4 regions of the Streptomyces sp. NPDC041205 genome follow, and region 1 is predicted to be linked to each of the others. Evidence: riboswitches for the same ligand, from Rfam matches in the RefSeq annotation. Region 1 holds a riboswitch; each other region holds the start of a gene.
What was found. Region 1 has a riboswitch for cyclic di-AMP ahead of ACZ6BG_RS35975 (M23 family metallopeptidase). Riboswitches for the same ligand answer to the same signal wherever they lie in the genome.

Region 1 (3,815 bases):
ACTACGCGAGGGGTCCGTCCTGAATCCAGGGCGGACCTTTTGCGTATCCGGCACATCTCATGACGTATATGAGGTCGCACGCCGACGCTTATTCGGTCGCGCACCGCACGCGCATTTCGACGCATATCTGAAGTCGAAAAGTCGAAATGCAGGCAGCGAAAAATGCCACCGCGAACACGTCTCTCTTTGTATACGGCGCCGCCGTTAATTCCGGACGCTCACCGTGTTGACGGCATGTTGCGAATCCCTCACACGCCCGGCGCGGGGGCCGGTCCGCGGCCTGTGTGCCGCGGCGGACCGTTCGGCGTGCAGCACGGTCAGCGTACGGGCCCGCTCCGCGTCGCCGCGGGCCACGGCGTCGACCACGGCGGCGCGCTCGGACCAGGTCTGCGCGGGGGCGGCCTGGGGCTCCGTGACGCACATCCAGGCGATCTTGTGGCGGAGCTGGGTGAGCAGGGTGATCAGGCCGGGGCTGGAGGAGGCCTGCGTGAGCGTCTCGTGGAACCAGCCGTCGAGCGAGCGGAGGTCCTCGGTGCCGCCGCGCCGGGAGCGCTCCTTGCCGAGCCGGACGAGCCCGCGCAGGACCTTCAGATGGGCGTCGGTGCGGCGCTGGGCGGCGCGGGCGGCCGCCAGGGGCTCCAGGAGCGCGCGGATCTCCAGGAGGTCGGCGGCGTCCTGCTCGGTGGGCTCGGCGACGCAGGCGCCCGCGTGCCTGCGGGTGACGACGAAGCCCTCGGCCTCCAACGTGCGCAGGGCCTCGCGCACGGGGACGCGGGAGACGCCGTAGCGGCGGGCGAGCAGTTCCTCGGTGAGGCGCGTGCCGCGTTCGTAGACACCGGAGACGATGTCGTCCCGGATGGCCGTGCATACCGAGTGCGCGGGAATGCGCATGACGGACCTCCGCTTTAATGCCCGCGAAACGCGTCGGTCGGCGCGTCGGCCGACGCGTCGAATGGCGCTCGTTCAACGACTCCATGGACCCTGCCGCCATGAACTCTATTGCAGAAGTCCGGGTTTTCCGACGGGAGGCCGGAATCCATGGATATCTTTTGGCCAAAGGGGCGTGCATACGCGTGAAAGCCCCGGCTCGGGTGAGCCGGGGCTTTCACGCGTCCGGGAGGGTCCCGACATCGGGATCCAGACGTTGACGCCGGGATGAGGTCGGGATGCGGACGTCGGCGTCGGGAATCAGACGCTGACGCCGTGCGAGCGGAGGTACGCCACGGGGTCGATGTCGGAGCCGTAGTCCGCGCCGGTGCGGGCCTCGAAGTGCAGGTGCGGGCCGCTGGAGTTGCCGGTCGAGCCGGAGAGGCCGATCTGCTGACCCGGGGTGACCGTCTGGCCGACCGTGACGCTGAGGGACGACATGTGGCCGTACTGCGTGTACGTGCCGTCGTTGTGGCGGATCACGACGTTGTTGCCGTAGGCGCCGCCCCAGCCGGCCTCGACGACGGTGCCCGCGGCGACCGCCTGGACCTGGGTGCCGGACGCGGCGTGGAAGTCGACGCCGGTGTGGCTGCCGGAGGACCACATGGCGCCGCCGGTCTTGTAGCCGGTGGAGACGTAGCTGCCGTCGATCGGCGAGACGTAGGAGCCAAGGCGCTTGCGCTCGGCCTCGCGGGCGGCGCGCTCCTTGGCCTCGCGCTCCTTCTGGGCCTTCGCCTTCGCGGCGGCCTCGGCCTTCCGCTTGGCCTCGGCGGCCTTGCGCTTGGCCTCCGCGGCCTGGGCCCGGGCCTCGGCCTCGGCCTTCTTCTGGGCCTCGGCCTCGGCGGCGGCGTGCTTCTGCGCGGCGGCCTGGGCGTCGATCTCGCCGGCCAGGGAGTCGCCGACGGAGATGGACTGGGTGAGGCCGGTGTGCGCGTACTCCGCGGAGCTGCCTTCGGCGGCGAGGGCCGGCGCGGCCAGGCCCGAGATGACTCCGGTGGTGGTGAGCGCGGCGACGCCCGCGGCGCTGGCGGTCGTGCGCGAGATGCGGCTCGGACGGCGGTGCTTGCCGGTCGGGCGGGTGAACGCCATGAAGCGGCTGATCCTTTCCTTCCTTCTCGCCTACCGGGTTAGCTGACGGGTTCGGAGCAGGAAGGTCTCCTACGGGCTCCTCGCCTCGCGGCAAGGGGTCCGATTCACCCCAGGGGACGTGTGGGTCCCCGGCTCCCCTGGCTCGCGCCGTACGGGGACTCGGCGATGGCTGTCCGGTGCCGCGGACGCGGCGTACTGCCTGACGGACAGCCGGACCGACGCTAAACGCCTCATCTTTCAATCGACAAACGAATCAGGCCTTTTGTAGCGCACGCCACAGGCCAGACGAGCAACCTCCATGTCAATTCGGACATATGGCGGCATGCAGGGACCCCAGCGGCTTCCTGAGCCACTGGGGTCCTTGTCCTCGCGAGGCGTTGATACCGCTATGTCCAGCTTTACGTCAGCGGCGGCCTCGGTCCGTCCCGTCCGGCAATCAGCCGGTGACCACCGTCACTTCACCGATGCCGAGCGCCTTGACGGGCTCCTCGATCTGCGCGGCGTCGCCCACGAGGACCGTCACCAGACGGTCGTCGGGGAAGGCGCTCACGACAGCCGCGGTGGCCTCCACGGTGCCCGTCTGCGCCAACTGGCGGTACAGGTGCGCCTGGAAGTCGTCCGGCAGGTGCTGCTCGACCTGGTCGGCGAGGGTGGCGGCGACGGCCGCCGCCGTCTCGTACTTCAACGGGGCGACGCCGACCAGGTTCTGCACGGCGACATCGCGCTCGGGGTCCGTCAGGCCCTCCGCGGCGAGCGTGCGCAGGACCTTCCAGAGGTCGTCCAGAGCCGGGCCCGTGTTGGGGGTGTCCACGGAGCCGCTGATGGCGAGCATCGCGGCGCCCGTCCCGTCCGGGGCGGAGCGAAGGACCTGGGCGAAGGCGCGCACTCCGTAGGTGTAGCCCTTCTCCTCGCGCAGGACGCGATCCAGGCGCGAGGTGAGGGTGCCGCCCAGGCAGTACGTGCCGAGGACCTGCGCGGACCACACGCGGTCGTGCCGGTCCGGGCCGACGCGGCCGATGAGCAGCTGCGTCTGGACGGCGCCGGGGCGGTCCACGATAACGACGCGGCCGCGGTCGTCGGCGGTCACCGGGGGCACCGGGCGCGGCTCGGCCGCCCCACCGGTCCAGGCGCCGAGGGTGTCGGCGAGGACGGCGTCCAGGTCGATGCCGGTGAGGTCGCCGACCACGACGGCGGTGGCCGTGGCGGGGCGGACATGCCTTTCGTAGAAGGCGCGTACGGCCGCCGAGTCGATGGCGGAGACCGTCTCCTCCGTGCCCTGGCGCGGGCGCGACATGCGCGAGGACGCCGGGAACAGCTCCTTGGAGAGCTCCTTGGCGGCGCGGCGCGCCGGGTTGGCGGCCTCGTGCGGGATCTCGTCCAGGCGGTTGCGGACCAGGCGCTCGACCTCGCTGTCGGCGAACGCGGGCGCGCGCAGGGCATCGGCGAGCAGGCCGAGGGCCTTGGGCAGGCGGGAGACGGGCACTTCCAGGGAGACCCGGACGCCGGGGTGGTCCGCGTGCGCGTCGAGCGTGGCGCCGCAGCGGTCGAGCTCGGCGGCGAACTCCTCCGCGGAGTGCTTGTCGGTGCCCTCGGAGAAGGCCCTCGCCATGATCGTGGCGACGCCGTCCAAGCCCTTGGGCTCGGCGTCCAGGGGGGCGTCGAGGTGGATCTCCACCGCGACGAGCTGCTGGCCGGGGCGGTCGCAGCGCAGCACCGTGAGGCCGTTGCCGAGCGCGCCGCGCTCGGGGGCCGGGAAGGCCCAGGGCTTGGCGGTGCCCGCCTGGGGCTGCGGGTGGAAC
Region 2 (3,815 bases), on a different contig from region 1:
ATCGTCTTCCTCGGCACCCCCGTCGACGACGTCTCCGCGAACGACGTCATGGCGCAGCTGCTGCACCTGGAGTACCTCGCGCCTGACCGGGACATCTCGCTGTACATCAACTCGCCCGGCGGCTCGTTCAGCGCGGCCACGGCGATCTACGACACCCTGCGGTTCACGACCTGCGACGTGGAAACCGTCTGCCTCGGCCAGGCCGCGTCCGCCGCCGCCGTGCTGCTCGCCGCGGGCACACCGGGGAAGCGGTCGATCCTGCCCGGCGCCCGGGTGCTGCTCCAGCAGCCCGCGCTCGCCGAGGCGTTGCGGGGCCAGCCGACCGACCTCGCCATCCAGGCCGAGGAACTGCGCCGCACCCGCGCGCTCCTGGAGGAGATGCTCGGGCGCCACACAGGGCGGGACGCCGAGCGGATCGCGGCGGCCATCGAGCGCGACACCGTCCTGGACGCCGCGGCCGCGGTGGAGTTCGGCCTGGTGGACCGGGTCGTGCCGAACCGCAGGGCCACGACCGCTACCGCCGAGTGAGGCCCGGGTGCTGCCCGAACTGCCGCCGCTGCCCGCCCTGACCCGCGCCGAGGGCGAGCTCATCGACGCCTATCTCGCGGTCGTGGACCTCGTCGGCCGCATCAATCCGGGGCGCGCGGAGCACACGTACGGCGGCCTGCGCGCCGCACAAGCCCTCGTCAGCAGGGCGACGGAGCTGCGGGACGCCCTTGCGCTGATGCACCAGCGGGGCGAGACGGAGATCCACACGGCGACGCTGGCCCGGGCGTTGCGCACGCTGGACGGCGAGCGCCGTACCGCGCGCGTGACCGTGCCGCCGCCCACGGTCGGCGAGGAGGCGCCACCGACGGGTGGCTGACCGATCCGCCCGAGGGCGGGGTGAGCGCACTTGCGAAGCGCACCCATAAACGGCGAGTTCGCCAAGCGTTTCTGCTACGAGTTGACGGGGACCGCCGAGGCCGAGCCGGCTGGTCACCCGCAGCCCCGCGCCGAGCCGCCCCTCTCCTTCACGGCCGCGCACCCGAGGTGCGCCGTCGCACCGGACGCCCGTCGGAGCGCCACGGCCGCAGCGCGTCCGCGCCGTCCGCCCGTTGAGGGTGCGACCGACACGGACGGATGTCGCGCCACTTCCGGTCCAGACCGGGGTCCGACCAGAGGTGGTAGCTCTTTCAGCGTAGGAAACACTCGCACGCGTGTGCCCCTGTAGTTGCACAACTCCCTTACGCGGCAGCCGGAACCGGACGTTCCAGCGCTGTTCGGGCAATCGTCTCCGACTGTGACCCAGGTCCCTTTCCGGCTCTGTCCACCCGAACGGGTCAGTCGTGAGGAGCCTCACATACAGCCGATTCGGCTCGGTTTTTTGGCCACTCTCGGGTGAAGATCCCTTCCGACGACAAGCCCCCGCCACAGGCGGCGGGGCGGTCCGGGTGGACGCCGAGTCCTGCCGCCACCCGGATGCCCGGTCGACATCTGTGCATCGGCAGGAGTGGAGGACCCAGCAAGGCGGACCGTCCGGGAGACCGGCCGGCCCTTGGGGTGAAGTCGCGACGCGACCGGGCATCTTCGCCTGCCCGAACCCGACAGGTCATCCTTCACAGGCGGCTGACGAAGGGTTGCGCATGACTGCGCTGAATCGTGTTCCGTCGCTGCTGACGAGGGCCGGTACCGCATCGGCACTCACGCTCGCCGCCGTGGGCGGCACCATCGTGGCACCCGGTCTGGTCTCCGAGGCCGAGGCCGCCACACACGGGACGAAGGCGCTCAAGATCGCGGCTTCCAAGAAGGGCTCCCCGTACGGCTACGGAGCCGTGGGGCCGCGCCGGTTCGACTGCTCGGGCCTCACGCTCTACTCGTACAAGCGCGTGGGCAAGAAGCTGCCGCGAACCGCCGCGCAGCAGTACAACAAGACCCGCCATGTCTCCAAGAGCAACCGCACCCGCGGCGACCTGGTGTTCTTCCACTCCGGCCGGAACGTTTACCATGTCGGCATCTACGCTGGCAAGAACAAGATCTGGCACGCCCCGAAGCGGGGCACGGTGGTACGCCTCGAGAAGATCTGGACGAACAGCGTCTCGTACGGCCGAGTCCGCTGACCTGAGTGCCCGGACGGCGGTGCCTTCGGGCAGGCACCGCCGTCCGGGCGTGACCGGGCCGACGCGAGGAGTGCTTCGCGCCGGCTCGGGATACTCGTAGTGCATGTCCGAAAACGTCCCCGACGACGGCCCCCGGTCAGCGGGCACCGCCGCGCACGACCACAGCCAAGGCCGCGACGACGGCCGCAACGAGACTCCGCTGGAGCGCGCCGACCGCAACTTCGTCGAACTGCTCCAGGAGCTGAGGGTCACTCAGACCGGTGTCCAGCTCCTCTTCGCGTTTCTGCTCACGCTCGCCTTCACCCCCCGCTTCCCCTCGCTCGACACCTTCCAGCGCGCCACGTACGTGACCACACTGCTGCTCGCCGTCCTCGCGGCCGCGCTGTTCACCGCACCCGCCGCGCTGCACCGGGGTCTGTTCGGGCGCGGCGCGAAGCCGCTCATCGTCAAGGTGTCGTCGCGGCTCGCCGGGGCCGGACTCGCCGTCCTTGCCCTGGCGCTCACCGGTTCGGTCCTGCTCGTCGTGGACGTGGCGGCGAGCCGCACCGGCGCCTTCTGCGCCGCCGCGGCCACGCTGCTGGTGTCCGGTGGCCTGTGGGGGCTGCTTCCGTGGACGGTCGCGCGACGGCAGCAACAACGCAACGGCCCCTCTGATCGGGCTACGTGAACAGCGGTTCCACGAGGAGCGCCAGGCCCAGCGCCGTGAGCGCCACCCCGGTGCCGCCCTCGATCGCCCTGGCGACGCGGGGCTCCCGCAGCCGACGGCCGAGCCGGTCCACCAGCAGCGCGACGGCCGGGAACCACAGCAGCGCGAAGGCCACGACGATCGTGGCGAGCAGCAGCGTGCGCGGCATCGCGGGGCTCCCCGCGGGCACGAACTGGGGCAGCACGCTCAGGAACGTCAGGGACGCCTTGGGGTTGAGGGCGTTGGTGAGGAAGCCCTCGCGCAGGCCACCGCCGCCACCACCGGCCACCGCCCGCACGTCCTCCCCCTCCTCTCCCGCCTCCCCCACCTCCCTCTCCTCTCCGGCGGCCGCCTCCCCGTCCGGCCTCTCCCCCGCGCCCGGCCGCCCCTCCCACCGCGTCGCCGACCGCAGCGCCCGCACCCCCAGGTACAGCACGTAGCCGCCGCCCACCATCTGCAGCGCGCGGAACAGCGCGGGCACGGCCGCGAGCACGGCCGCGACCCCGGCGACGGCGAGGGCCGTGTGCACCAGGAGCCCCGCCGCGATGCCGAGCGCGCACAGCACTCCGGCGCGGCGTGAGGCGAGCGCGTTGCGTACGACGACGGTGAAGTCGGCGCCGGGCACGGCGACCATGCCTGCGGCGACGCCGGTGAAGGCGACCAGTTGAGCGTCCATGTAGGCCACTCTGCCGCGAGTGAGCCTTCAGCAGGTATGTAAGATCTTCTGCGTCTTCCTTAAGCATCTGTTTAGGCTGAGCTGCCGGTAGGATCCGGCGGCGGTCCCGGAAGGCGGGGCGACGGCGTCCGCGTACCGCGGCAGGACCGCGGGCCACGGCCACAGGAAGAGGCACGGCATGTACGACCCGACGCGGCTCGCGGCGCTCGTGGCGGTCTCCGAAGCCGGTTCCATCACCCGCGCCGCCGAACGGCTCGGGTATACGGTGCCCGCGCTCTCCCAGCAGCTCGCCAAGCTGGAGCGGGAGGCGGGGGCGGCGCTGCTCGTGCGGCACCACCGGGGCGCGCGGCTCACC
Region 3 (3,815 bases), on a different contig from region 1:
CCGACCGAGACCCGGCCCGCTTCCCCGACCCCGACCTCCTCGACCTGTCCCGGAGCGACAACCAGCACCTCGGATACGGCCACGGCATCCACTACTGCCTCGGCGCCCCGCTGGCCCGCCTGGAGGGCCAGACGGCGCTCGCGACGCTGCTCCGCAGGCTGCCGGACCTGCAACTCGCCGTCGATCCGGAGGAGTTGAGGTGGCGCGGCGGGCTCATCATGCGTGGCCTGCGGACCTTGCCGGTGACGTTCACGCCGCCCGGCCGCTGACGGGGGACCGGCACGTTCCTGACGTACCGTCAAGACTGTGACTTTCACGTGATCTGCGCTGCATCGACTTGTGACTGACGTTCGACTGCGGCTACGTTCACGACGGCTCGGCACCCCTTGGCACCACGTGTCGCAGCTGTTCTTGTCGTCGCTCGAAAGGCACGTGCATGCTCTCCGGCCAAGGCCGTCACCGCCGTCCCCGCCAGGCCCCGGCGATCGTCGTCGCGGCGGGCGTCACCGGATCCGCCATCGCCATCCCGCTGCTCGGCGCCACGGGCGCGCACGCGGCCGACGCCTCGACGTGGGACAAGGTCGCGGAGTGCGAGAGCGGCGGCGCCTGGAGCGCCAAGGGCGACGGGTACTACGGCGGCCTGCAGCTGACGCAGGAGACCTGGGAGAGCTACGGCGGCCTCGCGTACGCGCCGAGCGCCGACCAGGCGAGCCGCTCCCAGCAGATCGCCGTCGCCGACAAGGTCCTGGCCGACCAGGGCCCCGCCGCGTGGCCGAACTGCGGCCCGGCCGCGGGCCTCAGCAAGGGCGGCGCGGCCGCCGACGTCGACCCGGGCCTCCCGGTCGCCCCGTCGAAGCCCGCGGAGCCGTCCGGCGACGCCAAGGACTCCAAGGGCGACAAGGACGGCGAGAAGGGCGAGGGGAAGGCCGACAAGGACGCCGACGCGAAGGGCGAGGAGCGCGGCGCGGACGCCGAGGACGGCAAGTCCAAGGAGACCGGCAAGCACCGCAAGCCCGACAGCGACGGTTCGGCCGACAAGAGTGACGAACGCGACAAGGGCGGACAGAAGGGCGAGAAGGGCTCGGCGGACGAGGACGGCAAGTCCGGCGACCGCGGCACCACTTCGCCCGACGCCGAGTCCGAAGCGGGCCGTGAGCCGTCGGGCGCCGACGGCTCCGCGGAGGGCTCCGAGGACTCCTCCGGCCTCCCGTCGGGCCGCCACCGCGGCTCCAGCGCCGACGAGGCGGAGAAGGGCGGCGCGGGCTCCGCGGGCCGCCACGCGTCGCGTGGTGAAGGGCGCGACGCGCGTGACGCCCATGACCCCGCGGGCACCTACACGGTCCGCTCCGGCGACAACCTCTCGCAGATCGCCGACCGGCACGACCTTGACGGCGGCTGGTCCACCCTCTACGCCGAGAACAAGCGGACCGTGGGCGGTGACCCGGATCTCATCCTCCCCGGTCAGCGACTCGACCTGAGCGAGGAACAGGCCGCGGAGGCGGACCGGAAGTAGGCGTCGCGGAGCGGAAATTGACTGGCAGTTCGCGGTGAATGTCCGGTTTAAAGACGGTGAGAGGCAAGTGAGAGATGGGTCTCAGAAGCCCTGATCGTCTTTGAAATTCCGGTGATTGCCTGTCTACGGTCGTGACCGCTCGCCACAGCGGGCCCCGCCGGTCGGTACGCCGAATCCTGCCAACGGCCGGACGGGAACAGTCGTCGCTTCGAGCGCCGAAGGCAGGAGCGGGGGACCCAAGGTAAGCGCCGGGCCCACGCGTTGAGCGGCCAGCGGCCGCGCGACGCGCAGGACCGGCTAGGGGTGAAGTCGTACGGAAGCCGTACGGCCGGGCACTCACCCGCCCGAACCCGACAGCTCACCTCGCAGGCGTCGGTGAGGGGATCACTCCATGCTGTTTTCCGGCAAGGGCAAGCACCGTCGTCCGACCGCTGTTGACAAGGCCACCCGCGCGGCCACCGTCGTCGGTGTCACCGGCGCCGCTGTCGCCGCCCCGCTGATGGCCGCGGGCACCGCGAACGCCGCGACCGCCGACCAGTGGGACCGGGTCGCCCAGTGCGAGGCCGGCGGCAACTGGTCCATCAACACCGGCAACGGCTACTACGGCGGCCTGCAGTTCTCGGCCTCCACCTGGGCCGCGTACGGCGGCACCAAGTACGCCGCGACCGCCAACCAGGCCACCAAGGCCCAGCAGATCGAGATCGGCGAGAAGGTCCTCGCGGGCCAGGGCAAGGGTGCCTGGCCGAGCTGTGGCGTGGGCCTCACGGGCGCCGCGTACAACGGCGGCGCCGCCGAGAAGCCCCAGCAGCAGCCGCAGCAGCAGGCCAAGCCCCAGCAGCAGCCGCAGCAGCAGGCGCAGCCCCAGCAGCAGGCCAAGCCGCAGCCGAAGCCGCAGCAGGCCGCCCCGCAGACCGAGTCGAAGAAGACCGTCCAGACCCCGACCGGCAAGGTCGTGAAGAAGGGCGACGGCGAGTACAAGGTCAAGACCGGCGACACCCTCTCCAAGATCGCCGACGAGCACGACGTCAAGGGCGGCTGGCACAAGGTGTACAAGCTCAACGGCGACATCATCTCCGACGCCGACATGATCTACCCGGGCCAGCAGCTGCACCTCAGCTGAGGCCGAGCCCGGCCCGCGCCCTGTCCGGCCCGTCCGGACAGGGCCCCCGCTCCGTCCCGCGGAGCGCCCCCGTCCCCACGGGTCTCCCTCGCCCCGGTGCGCGTATCCCCCGTACGCACCGGGGCGAGGTGCTGTCCGGGGCGGCCCGGCCGGGCGCCCAGGCAACCCCGAAGTACGCCCAGGGCGAAGCTACCGGCCGGTAAGAACCTGTGGTTCCGTCCTGATTCCCAGGGAATTGGCCCGATGGCCGTCCCACGGGGCGGGCGGTCGGCTGGCCGAAGCTCCCGGGCCCGTTAGGCTCAGGAGACGCAGGGCCGATGAAGACCATGCAAGCCATGCGCAAGCCCGCGCCCCCAGTGGTGCACGCCATGCGCCCCTAGCGTCACATCCCAGAAGGAGATGCTCGTGCCGTCCATCGACGTCGTCGTAGCCCGGGAAATCCTGGACTCCCGAGGCAACCCCACGGTCGAGGTCGAGGTCGGCCTCGACGACGGGTCCACCGGCCGCGCCGCGGTTCCGTCCGGCGCCTCCACCGGCGCCTTCGAGGCCATCGAACTGCGTGACGGAGACGCCAACCGCTACGGCGGCAAGGGCGTCGAGAAGGCCGTCCTCGCCGTCATCGAGCAGATCGGCCCGGAGCTCGTCGGCTACGACGCCACCGAGCAGCGCCTGATCGACCAGGCGATGTTCGACCTCGACGCCACCGACAACAAGGGCTCGCTCGGCGCCAACGCCATCCTCGGCGTCTCCCTCGCCGTCGCGCACGCCGCCTCCGAGGCGAGCGACCTGCCGCTCTTCCGCTACCTGGGCGGCCCGAACGCGCACCTGCTGCCCGTTCCGATGATGAACATCCTGAACGGCGGGTCCCACGCGGACTCCAACGTCGACATCCAGGAGTTCATGATCGCCCCGATCGGCGCGGAGTCCTTCTCCGAGGCGCTGCGCTGGGGCGCCGAGGTCTACCACACGCTGAAGAAGGTCCTGAAGACCAAGGGCCTGTCGACCGGCCTCGGCGACGAGGGCGGCTTCGCGCCGAACCTGGAGTCGAACCGCGCCGCCCTCGACCTCATCGTCGAGGCCATCAAGCAGGCCGGTTACGTCCCCGGCGAGCAGATCGCGCTCGCGCTCGACGTCGCCGCGTCGGAGTTCTACAAGGACGGCAAGTACGAGTTCGAGGGCAAG
Region 4 (3,815 bases), on a different contig from region 1:
GTAGGTGTCGCGGGAGACCAGGTTGTAGTGCGGCTGCAGCGCGACGTACCGCACCAGGCCCTCGCGGTCGGAGAAGTCCAGGGACTCCTGGAGGCGTTCGGCGCTGATGTTGGACGCGGCGATGGCCCGGACCTTGCCGGAGCGCACCAGCTCGTCGAGGGCGGTGACGAACTCCTCGACCGGCACGGACGGGTCGTCGTAGTGCGTGTAGTACAGGTCGATGTAGTCGGTGCCGAGGCGGCGCAGGGACTCCTCGACGCCGGACTTGATGGTGTTCGCCGCGAGGCCCTTGTAGTCGGGGTGGGCGCCGACCTTGCTGGCGATGACGACGTCGGAGCGGTTGCCGCGCGCGGCGAGCCAGCGGCCGAGCACGGTCTCGGACTCGCCGCCCTTGTTGCCGGGCGCCCAGGCCGAGTACACGTCGGCGGTGTCGACGAAGTTGCCGCCCGCGGCCGTGTAGGCGTCGAGGACGGCGAAGGACTGCTTCTCGTCGGCGGTCCAGCCGAAGACGTTGCCGCCGAGGGCGAGGGGGAAGACTTCGAGGTCGGAGGAGCCCAGCGGGCGGAGTGTGGTCATAACGGGCTCAACATCCGCACCGGGGAGCGAATTCCGTGTGTGGCCCACGGAAATCCCCGCCCCGCTCCCCGGTGTGGCTCCGCCGTCACGGATGCCAACCGGCGGCCCTGGCGTCGGGGGGTCGTCGCCAGGACCGCCGGAGCCGGTGGGGTGTTACGGGTTGAGGCCCTTGCCCTGCAGCCAGGCCAGCGGGTCGATGTTGGCGCCGCCGCTGGTGTGGACCTCCATGTGGAGGTGCGGTCCGGTGACGTTGCCGGTCGCGCCGACGCGGCCGATGACGTCGCCCGTGGTGACCTTCTGGCCGACGCTGACGCTCATCGAGGACTGGTGGCAGTACCAGATCTCGGTGCCGTCCTCCAGCTCGAGGACCGTGCGGTAGCCGTACGACCCCGACCAGCCGGCCGACTTGATGGTGCCGGTGTGCACGGCCTTGAGGGGCGTGCCGGTGGGGGCGGCGAAGTCCAGGCCGGTGTGCTGGCCGGAGGACCACATGGCGCCGGAGTCACCGAAGTGCGAGGTGAGGGTGTACGAGGAGGTGGGCAGCGAGAACGCCTTCGCGAGCTTGGCGAGGCGCTCCGCCTCGGCCTTCTTGCGCGCGGCCTCCGCCTTCTTGCGCTTCTCCTCGGCGGCCTTGGCCTTCGCGGCCGCCTTCGCCTTGTCCTGCTGGGCCTTGGCCTGCTCGGCGGCCTTCTTCACGGCGGCGTCCTCGGCGGCGAGGCGCTGGGCGTCCTCCGCCTGGTGCTGCTGGTTCTCGGCCTGCTGCATGATGCGGGCGCGCAGGGCCTCGCCCGCGCCGGTGGCGCCGCGCTCGGCGTCGGCGGTGGTGACGCCCGCGGAGCTGAGCGGCGCGGCGGCCGCGACGGTGGAGGTGTCGGCGCCGCCGGCGGAGTCGTCGGATATCAGGGAGCCCACGCCCGGCAGGGACTTGGCCTCCGGGAGCTGGTCGGTGACCGCCGACATGTCCGGCATGGCGATGGAGACCGGCGGCTTGCCGCCCTGCGCGGTGGCGATGCCGCCCGCGCCCACGGCCGCGATGACGCCGACGCCGAGGACGGTGGAGCTGCGCGCGAGTCCGCCGCCGCCCTTCTTGTGGACCCGGTGCCTGCCGCGCACGGGGCGGACGGACTCCGCGGTCGGGTTCCACTCCTCCCACGGCTCCTGGGGGGCGTACCCGCCGAACCCCGTGGATCTGTCGGGACCTTCGGGTCCTTCGGCGGAGTCGTCGTTCGGTACGTAGAGCGCTTCGGGGGCAGGCCGGTTGGACGCCACTGGGGCGCACTCCTTTCCTTCCTTCTCGCCTACCGGGTTAGCTGACGGGTTCGGAGCAGGAAGGTCTCCTACGGGCGTACCGCTTGCCCGATTCACCCCAATGTGGTGGTTCCCCGGCTCCCTTGCGGGATTAGGCGCGTGCGCACGGAGCCGACTGGAGTGCCGGCTGGGACGACCGCGCTGCGTTATCGAACGTTAATAGACGGCGGTGCCGTATTCCAAGCCGTTCCGTCTGATCGTTAACGCTTACGCTACGAACACAAGGGACATCAGCGGCTGGAGTAGGGCGAGTTGAGCGGAGGCCATGACGCACCGCAGCGTTCTGGATCTCCACGGCTTGCTGACATCACGTCAATCAGGCTGCGGAGGGGTGCCCTTCAGTCACCGACCGTCACCGGGCGGCGTACGGCGAGCATCGCCAGGTCGTCCGTGGCGCCGCCCCCGGTGTGCCGGCGGACCTCGTCGACGAGGGTCGCGAGGAGCGAGTCGGGGCCCGCGGGGCCGGGGAAGATCCGGCCGCCGAGCCGGGTGGCGGGGACGTAGAACCGGCCCTCCTCGTCCCGGGCCTCGGAGAGCCCGTCGGTGTAGAGCAGCAGCGTGGCCCCCGGCGGGAACGGGCTCTGGTCCGCGCGGTCCGGCCAGGTGCCGAGGTCGCCCATGCCGAGCGGCAGCGCGGGCTCGGACGGCGAGAGCACGCACAGCCGCCCGTCGGCCCGCAGCATCAGCGGTTCGGGGTGGCCGCGGTTGATGATCCGTACGGTGCCCTCGTCGCCGCGCGGGATCTCCACGAGGACCGCCGTGGTGAACCCCTCGAAGGCGTCGAGCCCGTCGCGCCGCGTGCCCTCCCGCGCGAGGGCGCGCTCCAGGCGCTGCGCCACCGCCTCCAGCGTGGCCTCCTGCTCGGCGGCCTCCCGGAAGGCGCCGATGACGACGGCGACGGCGGCCACCGCGCCCATCCCCTTGCCCCGTACGTCACCGACGACGAGCCGCACCCCGTGCGGGGTGTCCTGCACGGCGTACAGGTCCCCGCCGATGAACGCGTCGGCCTCCGCCGCCTCGTACCGCGCGGCGATGTCCAGGCCGCCGATCCGCGGGTCGGGCTGCGGCAGGACCGCGCGCTGGGCGGCCTCGGCGATGGAGCGGGCGGAGGCGAGGCGGGCGTCGCCGCGGCGGACGACCCGGTTGATGACGACGGCGAGCGCGCCGACGGTCAGCACCGTCACGAACTCGGTGATGACCTGTACGTCGGCGCCGTCCACGCGGTGCCCCAGGCGCAGCACGAGCACGGCGGCACAGGACACCGCGGCGGTCGCGACGGTCGTCCGCAGCCGGAAGAACGGGGCGGTGATCAGGGGCGCCGCGGCGAACAGCGGGGACGCGGTGAACTCCGGCGGCGTGAGCATGTCGAAGCAGATCCCGGCGACGAGGAGGAGCGGGGGCAGCGCCCGGACGAGGGCCCGCTCGCGGGGGAGGGTGCGGGTGGTGTCGCCGGGGGCGATGGTGGGCCGGGGGCGGGCTGTTCTACGAGGGCGGGGGCGGGCTGTGCCGCCGGGCTCGCGGCTGGCGGACTTTCGGGCGCCGGACTTCCCGTCGGCGGACTTCCCCTCCCCGCGCTCCCGACCACCGGAACGCCGGTCGCCGGACCCCCCACCCCCCGGGCCGCCCTGCGCACCGTCAGGCCCCCCACCACGCACAGCAACCACCACCACTCCACTCCACCGCATCAGCGCCGCGTCGGCCCATCCAGGCTTCCCGCAGCGGGGGCCCGGGGCGACCTGATGTGGGCCGAGTGGGTGAGCCGTGTGGTGGGGCGGGGACGCGCCCGGAGGCGTGGGGCCGGGTGGGACCGGCACCGCACGCCCCGGGCGCGCGTGGGTCAGGCGGCGTCACCCCCGAGCACCGGCACCGGCGCCGCGAGCCGACCGGACCTGGCCAGCGAGCGCAGGGCCAGCGCGCAGCCGACGCCGAGG

Region 2: another riboswitch for cyclic di-AMP. It lies ahead of ACZ6BG_RS15035 (C40 family peptidase); the one in region 1 lies ahead of ACZ6BG_RS35975 (M23 family metallopeptidase).
Region 3: another riboswitch for cyclic di-AMP. It lies ahead of ACZ6BG_RS24630 (transglycosylase family protein); the one in region 1 lies ahead of ACZ6BG_RS35975 (M23 family metallopeptidase).
Region 4: another riboswitch for cyclic di-AMP. It lies ahead of ACZ6BG_RS29815 (M23 family metallopeptidase); the one in region 1 lies ahead of ACZ6BG_RS35975 (M23 family metallopeptidase).

The regions. Positions count from the first base shown of each region.
Region 1 is NZ_JBVIZH010000013.1:56,503-60,317, forward strand. Features, by position in the region: gene ACZ6BG_RS35970 (GntR family transcriptional regulator) at 205-891, opposite strand; gene ACZ6BG_RS35975 (M23 family metallopeptidase) at 1,189-2,016, opposite strand; cyclic di-AMP (ydaO/yuaA leader) riboswitch at 2,030-2,191, opposite strand; gene ACZ6BG_RS35980 (M16 family metallopeptidase) at 2,453-3,815, opposite strand, start outside.
Region 2 is NZ_JBVIZH010000003.1:184,261-188,075, reverse strand. Features, by position in the region: gene ACZ6BG_RS15045 (ATP-dependent Clp protease proteolytic subunit) at 1-528, shown strand, start outside; gene ACZ6BG_RS15040 (hypothetical protein) at 536-865, shown strand; cyclic di-AMP (ydaO/yuaA leader) riboswitch at 1,453-1,622, shown strand; gene ACZ6BG_RS15035 (C40 family peptidase) at 1,626-2,099, shown strand; gene ACZ6BG_RS15030 (DUF6328 family protein) at 2,203-2,766, shown strand; gene ACZ6BG_RS15025 (LysE family translocator) at 2,759-3,460, opposite strand; gene ACZ6BG_RS15020 (LysR family transcriptional regulator) at 3,639-3,815, shown strand, end outside.
Region 3 is NZ_JBVIZH010000005.1:483,096-486,910, forward strand. Features, by position in the region: gene ACZ6BG_RS24620 (cytochrome P450 family protein) at 1-269, shown strand, start outside; gene ACZ6BG_RS24625 (LysM peptidoglycan-binding domain-containing protein) at 437-1,513, shown strand; cyclic di-AMP (ydaO/yuaA leader) riboswitch at 1,717-1,900, shown strand; gene ACZ6BG_RS24630 (transglycosylase family protein) at 1,905-2,633, shown strand; gene eno (phosphopyruvate hydratase) at 3,033-3,815, shown strand, end outside.
Region 4 is NZ_JBVIZH010000007.1:467,872-471,686, reverse strand. Features, by position in the region: gene ACZ6BG_RS29820 (aldo/keto reductase) at 1-576, opposite strand, end outside; gene ACZ6BG_RS29815 (M23 family metallopeptidase) at 730-1,845, opposite strand; cyclic di-AMP (ydaO/yuaA leader) riboswitch at 1,857-1,992, opposite strand; gene ACZ6BG_RS29810 (PP2C family protein-serine/threonine phosphatase) at 2,223-3,248, opposite strand; gene ACZ6BG_RS29805 (MFS transporter) at 3,722-3,815, opposite strand, start outside.